One region of the Mesorhizobium sp. WSM4808 genome, then DNA from elsewhere that is predicted to be linked to it. Evidence: predicted binding sites of a transcription regulator. Region 1 holds the regulator's gene; each other region holds the start of a gene.

Region 1 (4,161 bases):
ATCTTGCCGCTGTCGATGGCTTCCTTGAGCACTTCCATCGAGCCCGAGAACAGGAAGTCGGCATTGGGATCGGCACCGGAGCCCTTGATGAAGACGTAGTTGCCTTCCGGCTTGACCTTGAACACTTCGCGGGCCTGCATGCGGCCGACTTCCTTGTTGTCGAAGGTCAGATAGAAGACGTCCTTGTTCTCGATCAGCCGGTCATAGCCGACGACCGGAATGCCTTCGTCCAGCGCCTTCTGCACGGCCGGGCCGATGGCCGAAGCGTCCTGCGCCAGGATGATCAGGGAATTAGCGCCCTGCGAGATCAGGCTTTCGACATCGGTAAGCTGCTTGCCGGGATTGGACTGCGCATCGGCGGAGATGTACTTGTCGCCGGCGGCCTCGATCGCCGTCTTCATGGCGGCTTCGTCGGTCTTCCAGCGTTCTTCCTGGAAGTTGGACCACGAAACGCCGACAACCTTGTCCTTCGCCTGCGCGACAGACGCGAGCGTCAGCGACATGGCGGCACCCGCCAGGATGGCGGCCGTGAATCTTTTCATATTATCCTCCCTGCGCCGCGTATGGCGCGACCAAACTGACCCGAGGGCCGGCACAGAGGCTCTATTTTTTCGAGCCTCGAAAAAATACTGGGCCAACGCCCGAACGCTGTCAACATCGATTCTGATGGATTTTGATGTCATTTCGAGTTTTTTTCGAGTCTCGGAATAAATAAATGACACGGCCTGCAGCTTCTGCCAGTATTTACCGGCGTCACCGACAGCGTTCCAGGGGCAGGAGGAACCGCGGCGACCGGGAGGATATGAAAGAACATGTCGGTCGGAATCCGCCACGACGATCTGCGCCGCCGCAACCGCGCCATGGTGATCGCGGCAGTGCGCCGCGCCGGACGGCCGTCGCGAACCGAGATCGCCGCGACCACAAGCCTCAGCCATTCGACCATCTCGGCGATTTCATCCGACCTGATCGTCGAAGGCATCCTGACCGAAAGCAAGCCGAGCGAGGCCGGCTCGCTCAAACGCGGCCGGCCGCAGGTCGGCCTCAGTCTCAATCCGGAAGCGGCCGCGGTAATGACCGTGGTGCTGTCGCTGAACTTCCTCTCCGTCGCCGTCATCGACTATGCCGGCCAGGTAATATCCGAGGAACAGCGCCGGCTGGACACGCTGACGATGTCGCGCGAGTCGCTGATCGGGGAATGCACGGCCATCGTGCGGCGCCGCCTGGCAGATCCCGATCTGGACGTGCGCAGCATCGCCCGCATCGCGCTGGCCATCCAGGGCATCACCGACACCCGTGCCCGCGCCATGCTGTGGTCGCCGATCACGCCGCACACCGACATCGCCTTCGCTGACATATTCGAAGACGAGTTCGGCATCCCTGCCATAATGGAGAACGACTGCAACATGATGGCGGTGGCGCTGCGCTGGCGCGACCCCGATCGTTACCGCGACGATTTCATCGCTATCCTTTTGTCGCACGGCATCGGCATGGGACTGGTGCTGAAGGGCGAATTGTTCACCGGCACCCATTCTTCGGGCGGCGAATTCGGCCACATGATCCATCGGCCGAACGGCGCGCTATGTCGCTGCGGACGGCGCGGCTGCGTCGAAGCCTATGCGGGCAATTACGCCATATGGCGCAACGCCAGGCAGATGGGCGAGGATGCAGAACCCGTTGCCGATGTCAGCGACGCCGACATGCGCGCCCTGGCTGCCGCGGCCCGCGAAGGTGACGGACCCGAACGGGAAGCCTATCGCAAGGCCGGCGAAGCGCTCGGCTACGGCCTCGGCAGCCTGTTCGCGCTGATCGATCCGGCGCCGGTCGCCATGGTCGGTGTCAGCGCCGCCGCCTTCGACCTGATCGAGCCGGCATTGCGGCAAGCGATTGCCCAGACCGCCGGCGGCCAGCATTCCAAATCGATTTCCTTCGACACCGAGCCGAACGAACTGCCGCTGATCCGCGAGGGCTGCGCCATGCGGGCGCTGATCTTCGTCGATCAGGAGATTTTTGCGCCGGGCGTGCAGGCGAGATCCGGTTTCGGCGGCAAGAACGTGGCGTGAGTTCAAACGAGGGAGTTCAGTCCTCTCGGATGGCGTATCCGGCCCCACGGATCGTGCGGATGACATCAGGCATACGGCCATTGTTGACCGCCTTGCGCAGCCGGCCGACATGCACGTCGACCGTGCGCTCGTCGATGTAGATCGTCTCGCCCCAGACATTGTCGAGCAGCTGGCTGCGCGAGAACACGCGGCCTGGATGGCGCATCATGAATTCGAGCAGGCGGAATTCCGTCGGCCCAAGCCGGATCTCGCTCTTCTTGCGATAGACACGGTGCGACTCGCGATCGAGCACGATATCGCCGACCTTTAGCACGCTGGACAGCACTTCCGGCTTGGCCCGGCGCAGCAGCGCCTTGACCCTGGCCATGAACTCCGGCGTCGAGAAGGGCTTGACCAGATAGTCGTCGGCGCCGGTCGACAGGCCGCGCACGCGGTCGCTTTCCTCGCCTCGCGCGGTCAGCATGATGATCGGCAGCCGCTCGGTCTCGGGACGCATTCGCAGGCGCCGGCAGAGTTCGATGCCCGAAACCGCAGGCACCATCCAGTCGAGCACCAGAAGATCGGGAACGTTCTCCTGCAGCCGGATTTCGGCCTCGTCGCCGCGCGTCACCACCTCGACCTGGTAACCTTCGGATTCAAGATTGTAGCGGAGCAGCACGCCTAGCGGCTCCTCATCCTCCACCACCATGATGCGTGGTGCGATCATCGGCTGGTCACCCCTGTTATGCCGCTGGCGCGGACATTGCCGTCTCGTCCTGCTTCGGACGATTGGCTGGCAGCTGCGTGCCGGTCAAAACATAGTAGGCATTTTCGGCGATGTTGGTCACGTGGTCGCCGATCCGCTCGAGGTTCTTGGCGCAAAACAACAGGTGCGTGCACGCCGTGATGTTGCGGGGATCTTCCATCATGTAGGTCAGCAGCTCGCGGAATACCGAGGTGTATTTGACGTCGATGCGTTCATCATTGTTTCTGAGCGTGGCAAGCGCAGCCGCGTCAGCGGCGGCATACTCGTCGACGACCCCCTGCACCTGGATCAGCACCAGCTGCGCCATCGCGTCGATCGAATGCGAAAGATCGTGCGGCGTGACGCTCAGCCCGACAGTGCCGACGCGCTTGGCGATGTTCTTGGCAAGGTCGCCGATGCGCTCGAGGTCGCCGGCCATGCGGATCGAACCGACCACCGCACGCAGATCGTTGGCCATTGGCTGGCGCTTGGCGATCAGCGTGATGGCGCGATCGTCCAGCTCGCGCTGGCGGGCATCCATGATGGCATCGTCGGAAACCACGCGCTGCGCCAGCGCATTGTCCGAATTGAGCAAAGCCTTGGTCGAGCCACTGACCATCGAGCGGGCGAGATCGCCCATGTCGCGGATCAGCTGGCTGATCTGCTCCAGATCTTCATCGAAAGATGCAACGGTATGTTCACCCATGATCTTCGTCCCTCATATGCCCGAGTTCAGCCGAACCGGCCGGTGATGTAGTCCTGGGTGCGTTTGTCGTCGGGGGTGGTGAACATCTTGTCGGTGGCGCCCTCCTCGACCAGATAGCCTAGATGGAACATCGCGGTGCGCTGCGACACGCGCGCTGCCTGCTGCATCGAATGGGTGACGATGACGATCGTATAGTTCTGGCGCAGTTCGTCGATCAGTTCCTCGACGCGAGCAGTCGCGATCGGGTCGAGCGCCGAACACGGTTCGTCCATCAGGATCACCTCGGGCGACACGGCGATGGCGCGTGCAATGCACAGACGCTGCTGCTGGCCACCGGAAAGACCCGTGCCAGGTTCCTGCAAACGGTCCTTCACCTCGTTCCAGATTGCCGCCTTCTTCAGGCTCGACTCGACGATCTGATCCATGTCGGCCTTGCGCTTGGCCAATCCGTGGATGCGCGGGCCATAGGCGACGTTCTCGTAGATCGACTTGGGGAACGGATTGGGTTTCTGAAACACCATGCCGACGCGCGCCCTGAGTTCGACGACATCGATGTTCTTGTCGTAGATGTCTTCTTCGTCGAGCGTTATCTTGCCGGTTACCCGCGCGGAATCGATGGTGTCGTTCATGCGGTTGAGGCAACGCAGGAAGGTCGACTTGCCGCAGCCGGA
Region 2 (4,161 bases), on a different contig from region 1:
TCAACGTCGCCGTGCCCGAGGGCAGTGAGCCGGCGCAGAAGCATATCGACTGGTCGCAGGCGCATGGCGGCAAGCTGCACTTCACCCGCTCGCCCGAGGAAGCCGTCGATCAGGCCGACTGCATCGTCACCGATTGCTGGGTGTCGATGGGCCAGGAGCATCGCGCCCGCGGCCACAATGTGTTCTCGCCCTATCAGGTCAACGCCAAGCTGATGGCCAAGGCCAAGCCGGACGCGCTGTTCATGCATTGCCTGCCGGCGCATCGTGGCGAGGAAGTGACGGACGACGTCATCGACGGGCCGCATTCGGTGGTCTTCGACGAGGCCGAGAACCGGCTCCATGCCCAGAAGGCCGTGCTTGCCTGGTGTCTCGGCGCTTGAAGTGTCTGGGCGCTTGATCCCCGGGAGCTTGATCTGCGAGGGTGTGATGCCTATTTGCGCCGCATCACGCAAATCAAGCGCGTTTCGACGCATGCGCCCCGGAGGGCGGCATGGCCGCGCCCTGGAGCTTTGTCATGTTGGAAACCTATCAAGTGACTGAACATCACCCCAAACTCGGCGAATTTGGCTATGCCGGCGACGATCATGTCGTGCCGTTCGAGGTCGGCCCGCTCGATGTGCGGGGCCGCACCGTCCAACTCGGGCCGATGCTCGACGCCATCCTCGGCCGCCACGATTATCCCGAGCCGGTCGCCCGCCTGCTGGCAGAGGCCTGTGTGCTGACCGTGCTGCTCGGCACCTCGCTGAAGTTCGAGGGCAAGTTTATCCTGCAGACCCGCACCGACGGGCCTGTCGACATGCTGGTCGCGGATTTTTCCACGCCCTCGGCGCTGCGCGCCTATGCGCGTTTTGACGCCGACCGGCTGGAAGCGCTTGTCGCGGCCGGCGAAACTTCCCAGCAGACGCTGCTCGGCAGCGGCGTGCTGGCGCTGACCATCGACCAGGGCGCTCACACGCAGCGCTACCAGGGCATCGTCCAACTCGACGGCGAGACGCTGGAAGATGCGGCACGCACCTATTTTCGCCAGTCGGAACAGATCCCGACCGATCTCAGGCTGTCGGTGGCCAAGCTTTTGACGCCCGGTCCTGGCGGTGCCCGCGAGCAGTGGCGCGCCGGTGGTATCCTGGCGCAGTTCCTGCCGCAGTCGCCCGAGCGCATGCGCGTCCCGGACCTGCCGGGTGGCGATGGCGATCCGCGCGAGGAGATCCACGACCCGGTCGACAATTCCTGGCAGGAGTTGCTGGCGCTGCTCGGCACGATCGAACCGACCGAACTGATCGACCCGACGATCGGTGCCGAGCGGCTGCTTTACAGGCTGTTCCACGAGCATGGCGTGCGCGTCTTCGGCGGCGTCCCGGTCGCCGACCAGTGCTCGTGCTCCAAGGACAAGATCCGCGGCATCCTCGAGGGTTTTTCCGCGCAGGAGATCAAGGACAGCACCGAGGATGGTGGCATCCACGTCGCCTGCGAATTCTGCTCGAAGCAATATGACTTCGACCCGGCGGAATTCGCGGCTCAGTAGCAGGGTTTTTCCTTCTCCCCGTTTACGGGAGAAGGTGCCCGAAGGGCGGATGAGGGGGCAGCGCGAACTTTGGCGAATGGCCGCGTGTGTCCACTCAGACGTTGTCGTGCTTGGGAGATAATCTCACGAGTTCGGTGCCGCCCCTCATTGCCCTGCCGGGCATTTCTCCCCGTAGAACGGGGAGAAAGGCGCTAATTCACCGTCCGCCGCGTCCCCGGCAGGTCCAGCGAAAACGCCGGAATGGCGATGTCGAACGTCTCGCCCTGCTGGTTGCGCATCGTGTAGTGCCCGACCATGATGCCGGATGGTGTCGAGAGCGGGCAACCGGACGTGTATTGGTAGCTGTCGCCGGGATTGAGTTCGGGCTGGTCGCCGACGACGCCGGGGCCGCGCACTTCCTCGACGCGGCCAGTGCCGTCGGTGATATGCCAATAGCGCGACAGAAGCTGCACGAAGTCGTCCGACTGATTGTCGATCGTTATTTGATAGCCCCAGACATAGCGGTTCTCCGAGGGATCCGAACGGTCCTCCAGATAGAACGGCCTGACCTGCACTTCGATGTTGCGCGTGACGGCGCTATACATAAGCGGCTCCAAAAAACGGTTCCAGCGGAACTTTCGGCGCTCTGTGCGGTTAGGTCAACCGACCGAAGCCTCCTCTGGCCGACCTCGCGGGCAGGTGCCGACAAAGAATGTCATTTAAGTGACATATGACAATGATGGTGTGCGCGGACTGGTGATGCGCGACTCGGGCGCTCTGCTGAACTGTTGAAACCGGCCATCTTGTGGACCGGTTTTCCTGGAGTGACCGGATCTCGATGGAACTCACTCTCATAGCCGCCACGCTTTCAACTGTCCTCATCCTCTCGAATCTCGCCAGCATCGTGCTCGCCGCTTCGCGTCTGAAACGGCGCCACACCATTGGGCCGCCGGCCGCCAAGCCGCGGCCGGTGTCGATCGTCGTGCCGTCGCGCGGCGTCGAGCCGTTCACGCAGGAGACGCTGGAACGCGCCTTCTCGCTCGATTGGCCGCGCTACGAGTTGATTTTCTGCGTTGCCCATGCCGACGATCCGGTGGTCAAATTGATAAACAGGACGATCGTCCGGTTTCCGAAAGTGCCAGCCCGGCTGCTTATCGGCGACGACCGCATCAGCGCCAATCCGAAACTCAACAATTGCGTCAAGGGCTGGGAAGCGGCGCGGCACGACTGGGTCGTCCTGGCCGATTCCAACGTGCTGATGCCGAGAGACTACGTCCAGCACCTGATGGCTGCCTGGCGGTCCGGCACCGGCCTTGTCTGCTCGACGCCGATCGGCTCCCGGCCTGCCGGCTTCTGGGCCGAGGTCGAATGCGCTTTCCTCAACACGCTGCAGGCGCGCTGGCAATATGCCGGCGAGGCGCTCGGCCTTGGCTTTGCCCAGGGCAAGAGCATGCTCTGGAACAAGCCGATGCTCGACGCCAATGGCGGCATCCGCGCGCTGGCCGCCGAGATCGCCGAGGACGCCGCCGCGACCAAGCTGGTGAACAGCCTCGGCTTGCGCGTCAATCTCGTCGCCGCCCCCTTCGAGCAGCCGCTTGGCCGGCGCTCGTTTGACGAGATCTGGTCGCGTCAGGCCCGTTGGGCACGCCTGCGCCGCGTCACTTTCCCGCTGTTCTTCGCACCCGAAATCCTGACCGGCGCCTTGGTGCCGCTGGTGCTTGCGCTGATTGCCGCAGCCAGTGCCGGTTTCAGCCTCTGGGCAACCGCCATTGCCGTACTGGCGGCCTTCTACCTTCCGGAGTGCGCCCTGGCCTGGTCCAAGGGCTGGTACCTGTCGCCACGCATGGTCGCCGCGATCATGGCGCGCGACCTGATCCTGCCGGCGATGTGGGGACGCGGCTGGCTCGGCGGCGCCGTCGACTGGCGCGGCAATGCGATGACCATCGGCACCAAGACGGCCGAGCTGGAAGAGACGCCGTCCGGCGCCTGAAGGCGTCAGCTAGGTTTGACCGCTGGAATAATTATCGTATATACGGAAATGTTGCGTTAGGCTCTATTTTTGTGTATACATAATTTATGGGAACGCACCGGCGGCGATGCAGTTCGAGTGGGATGAAAACAAGGCCAGGACGAACAGGGCCAAGCATGGCGTGGATTTGCGATCGCACCATCCTTCGACTTCGCCAACGCCGCTATCAGGCTCGACGACAGCGAGGACTTTGGCGAGGACCGCCTCGTTGCCATCGGTCTGATCGGAACTGGCGTCCATGTGATGGTTTATGTCGAGCGACGATACGCCATCCGCGTTATTTCGCTGCGCAAGGCCACAAGGCAGGAAATTACGGACTATGTCGAAAACCTCTAAGACGATCGTACGCCGTGAGGCTGCTGCGCCCCAGCTGTCACGTGCTGACGCTTTGGCGTTGGCCAAAAAGGCGCTTGCCGCGATGACCGACGAAGAAGATGCCAAGATCACCGCTGCGGCCGAAGCCGATCCGGATGCGCAGCCAACCGATGCCGTTTCGCGCCGCAAGGTTGGCCGGCCGCCGCTTGCCCGGCCCAAACGTGCCGTACAGCTACGCCTCGACGCCGACGTTCTCGACCGCTTCAAGGCCGCTGGCGATGGCTGGCAGACCCGCATGAACGAAGTGCTGCGCAAG
Region 3 (4,161 bases), on a different contig from region 1:
CGTAGCATTGCTGGCAACCGGCCTTGCCGGCCTTGCCTTGCATCTGCGCGCCAGGCGGAGCGAACATCGCACCTCCGCCCTTCTTGACGAAACCACTGCCCGCAGCCGCGCCGAGATCGAGACGCTGGCCGACCGCATGTGGGAGATGCAGGAGAGCGACGAGCGCTTTCGCGGCCTGATCGACGCGCTTGGCGATCTCGTCATCCATCGCGACCGCGACGGCTACATCGTCTATGCCAACAAGGTCTTCGCCGATCTCGTCGAGGTCGACCAGCGCGACCTTGCCGGCAAGACCCTGGCAGAACTGGGCATCGAGGTCGGCATGGTTCCCGATGCCGCCTTTTCCGACCATGAGTGTCTGAGTTCCACCGATGTCTCCATCAGCACGCCGAGCGGGCAGCGCTGGTTCTCTTGGATCGAACTGTCGGTGCGCGACAAGGACAGCGGCGCCGTTTCACACCGCGCCATCGCCCGCGACATCACCGCCCGCAAACGCGCCGAATCGTCGCTGATCACCGCACGCGAACGGGCCGAATATGCCAGCCAGGCCAAATCGCGCTTCCTCGCCACCGTCAGCCATGAAATCCGCACCCCGATGAACGGCATCATGGGCATGGCCAGGTTGCTCGCCGACACCAGCCTGTCGCCGGAGCAGCAGACCTATGTCGGCGCCGTCTCGACCTCGGCCAGCGCATTGCTTGCCTTGATCGAGGATCTTCTCGACTATTCCAAGATCGAAGCCGGGCGTTTCGACCCCGAGCCGCAGCCGATGTCGGTGCGCGAGATCGCCGACAACATCATCGAATTGCTGGCAGCGCGCGCCTTCGCCAAGGATATCGGACTGGGTTGCCATGTCGAACCCGACGTGCCGCAATTGATCACCGCCGATCCGGGCAAGGTCAGGCAGGTGCTTCTCAACCTCATCGGCAACGCCATCAAGTTCACCGACAGCGGCGGCGTGCTGGTGAGCATAGCACGCGCACGCACCGAAACCAGCGACCGCATATGCTTCACCATCGCCGATACCGGTCCGGGCCTGCGTGACGCCGACCTGGAGCGCATTTTCGAGGAATTCGAGCAGGCCGACGGCACGTCGACACGCACCCATGGCGGGGCCGGCCTCGGCCTTGCCATCTCCAGGCGCCTGGTGGCCGCCATGGGCGGCACGATCTCGGTATCCAGCCGGCTCGGCCAGGGATCCGAATTCGTCTTCGAAATCCCTGCGACAGCTGCCACCGAAGCGCCGCAGGGCCACCAGAATGCTCTCTCGGGCAGACGCGCGGTGATCCTGTCGAAGAACGCCGTCGAGGCCGACGCCATCGCCCGCACCATCCGCGCCAATGGCGGAGCGGTCGACATCGCCACCACTGCAGCACAGGCCGCGCCTTTCGCCGCCGGCTGCGATGCGATCCTGGTCGATGCAGCGATGGAAGAAGGCGACGGAAGGCTGCTCAAGCGCCTGCGCCAGAGCGGTTTCTCCGACTGTGAGGCGATCACGCTGATCGCGCCGACCGATCGCGGCATGCTTGGCGAGTTCCGTGCCAGCGGCTACGCAACCTTCCTGGCCAGGCCGGTGCGTGGCGGAACACTTCTGCGTGTTCTGCTGAGCAGCCATGCTCCGAGCCTCGGCCCGCCGCCGCCGGAAAAGCGCGGCGCACCGTCGCTGCGGGCCGTCGGCAACCGCCAGCGCGGCCTGTCAGTGCTGATCGCCGAGGACAATGACATCAACGCCATGCTGGCCCGCGCCACGCTGCTGAAGGCCGGGCATCGCGTCAAGGTGGTCGGCAACGGCAAGGCCGCCGTCGAGGCTGTCACCGGCGCCGCGCACAAGGACCGCTTCGACGTGGTCTTGATGGATCTGCACATGCCGGTCATGGACGGGCTGGACGCGATCGCCGCCATCCGCCGCCATGAGGAAGAAAGTGCCGTGCGGCCGGTGCCGATCATGGTGCTGTCGGCCGACAGCCAGGAAAAGACCCGTCATGCGGTGTTGGCCCATGGCGCCAGCGGCTTTGTCACCAAACCGCTCGACCCCGAAGCGCTGGTCAATGCCGTCGAGGGGCAGGTCGTCGCGGCCTGAGCTTTCCACCGCCATTCGGCACAGGCGATCACTTAAACGTAGCCGGTTGATCGTATTCGCCAGCCGACGAAGTATTGCCCATGACGTCGTATCACGGTACTGTCACAATCCTGTTGCACCTACACCGTATCCCCGTGCCAAGAGGGATGGCTCGAAGGAGAATCACTCGTGCATACAGTTATGCCGGAATGTGACACTCGGCCGAACGCCAGCAGCGCCTTGCTTGCCGGACGTAACGTCGATTCCGTCATAAAGGGCGCTGCGCTGGGCCGTATAGGCAATCTTGAAGTGCGGCTCGCTCGCAACGAGGCCGAGATCGCGGCCGCGCAGGAAGTGCGCTACCGGGTGTTCTACGACGAACTTGGCGCCAGGAAGGACCTGTTCCAGGCCCATGACCGCCGGGACGCCGATCGGTTCGATCCGCTCTGCGACCATCTGCTGGTTTTGGACACCACGCTTTCCGGTCCCGAACATCGCCGCATCGTCGGCACATATCGGCTGCTGCGGCAAGAAATCGCGGCCACGGCCGGTGGCTTCTATTCCGAAGGTGAATTCGAGCTGACCAAGCTCATCGCCCGCCACCCCGGCCAGCGTTTCCTTGAACTCGGCCGCTCCTGCGTTTTGCCGGAATACCGCTCGAAGCGCACCATCGAGGCGTTGTGGCAAGGCATCTGGGCTTACATCAATCATTACGAAATCGGTGTGATGACCGGCTGCGCGTCCTTTCACGGCACCGTGCCGGCGGCGCATGCCGAAGCGCTCACCTATCTCGCCCACCACTGCCGGACGAATTCGGCCTGGGACGTGCGCGCGGTGTCCGGGCGCTATTGCTCGATGGATCTGATGCCGATCGAGGCCGTCAATGCCAAGGCGGCGATCGCCGCGATGCCGCCTTTGGTCAAGGGCTATCTGCGCGTCGGTGCCCGTATCGGCGATGGTTGCGTCATCGATCGCGAATTCTCGACGGTCGATGTATTCGTCGTGATGCCGGTCAAGGAGATCGGCGCACGCTACGTCAACTATTATGGCGGCGAAGCCCAGCGCTTCGCTGCGTGACGCTGGCGAATAGCGAATAGCGAATAGCGGGAGCTATCTCGCTCAACCCCTATTCGCTACTCGCTATTCGCTATTCGCTTCCTTTCACAAAATATCCTCCGGCCGCCTGCCGGGTCGGCTCTTGTAGGACGGAAACGACCAGCCGAATTTGAGCGCACCACCGCGCACGAGGAACGCCGCCGCAAAGCCGGCAAGGTTCGAGGCGAGCGGCGGCAGTCCGGCAAGATCGCCAAGCGTGTAAAGCCCGGCACCTGCAAGGGCCGCCGTGACGTAGATTTCGGGCCTGAGCAGCACCGATGGCTCGCCGGCCAGGAGATCGCGCAAAATGCCGCCGAAAGTGGCGGTGAGCACGCCGGTGATGACGGACACGACCGGCGAGCCGGTAATCGCAAGCCCCTTGGCCGCGCCCATCACCGAAAAGGCGGCGAGCCCGATGGCGTCGAGCCAGAGCAGCCACTTCCAGCGCGATTCGACACGATGCGCGCTGAAGAAGACCAGCACCGCAACCGCGGCGCAGACCAGCACATAGCCGGAGTTGGCGACCCAGAAAACCGGCAGGTTGAGGATAACGTCGCGAAGCGTGCCACCGCCTATCCCGGTGACGCTGGCCAGGAACAGGAAGCCGATGATGTCGAGCTGCTTACGCGAAGCCGCCAGCGCCCCGGTCGCCGCGAAGACGGCGACACCGGCATAGTCGAGAAGCGCGATGGCATTCATGCAGACCAGGGGAGTAAGGGAAGAGGAGAATAGGAGAGTATGTTTATCACAAAGCCGCACCGTTGGTACGCTCCCTTACTCCCTTACTCCCTTACTGCCCTAACTACGCATCCTTCTCAGCCTGCTCGTTCACCGGCCCCGGCTCAACCGGTGCTTCAGCGGCGGCGAACTTCGGACCACCCTTGGCGACGCCGACCATGGCCGGGCGCAGCACGCGGTCGCCGATCGAATACCCCGGCTGCACGACCTGGACCACGGTGTTGGCCGGGACATCCGGATTGGGCACTTCGAACATCGCCTGGTGGAAA

What was found. Region 1 encodes PhoB, which activates phosphate uptake and scavenging genes when phosphate is short. Its sites were predicted from a motif close to TGTCATNNANCTGTCAT; they were not measured.
Region 2: the regulator PhoB is predicted to act here: its motif matches at 2,215-2,231, upstream of AC0L2U_RS09660 (ceramide glucosyltransferase).
Region 3: the regulator PhoB is predicted to act here: its motif matches at 2,181-2,197, upstream of olsB (l-ornithine N(alpha)-acyltransferase).

Annotation. Positions count from the first base shown of each region.
Region 1 covers NZ_JBVVQX010000010.1:209,597-213,757, reverse strand. Annotated here, with positions in the region: gene xylF (D-xylose ABC transporter substrate-binding protein) at 1-542, opposite strand, end outside; gene AC0L2U_RS19775 (ROK family protein) at 813-2,060, shown strand; gene phoB (phosphate regulon transcriptional regulator PhoB) at 2,077-2,766, opposite strand; gene phoU (phosphate signaling complex protein PhoU) at 2,783-3,490, opposite strand; gene pstB (phosphate ABC transporter ATP-binding protein PstB) at 3,517-4,161, opposite strand, start outside.
Region 2 covers NZ_JBVVQX010000004.1:411,252-415,412, forward strand. Annotated here, with positions in the region: gene argF (ornithine carbamoyltransferase) at 1-380, shown strand, start outside; gene AC0L2U_RS09650 (Hsp33 family molecular chaperone) at 491-1,522, shown strand; gene apaG (Co2+/Mg2+ efflux protein ApaG) at 1,714-2,106, opposite strand; gene AC0L2U_RS09660 (ceramide glucosyltransferase) at 2,340-3,491, shown strand; gene AC0L2U_RS09665 (hypothetical protein) at 3,576-3,932, opposite strand; gene AC0L2U_RS09670 (BrnA antitoxin family protein) at 3,949-4,161, shown strand, end outside.
Region 3 covers NZ_JBVVQX010000006.1:269,046-273,206, reverse strand. Annotated here, with positions in the region: gene AC0L2U_RS13685 (hybrid sensor histidine kinase/response regulator) at 1-2,080, shown strand, start outside; gene olsB (l-ornithine N(alpha)-acyltransferase) at 2,261-3,136, shown strand; gene AC0L2U_RS13675 (trimeric intracellular cation channel family protein) at 3,221-3,853, opposite strand; gene grpE (nucleotide exchange factor GrpE) at 3,957-4,161, opposite strand, start outside.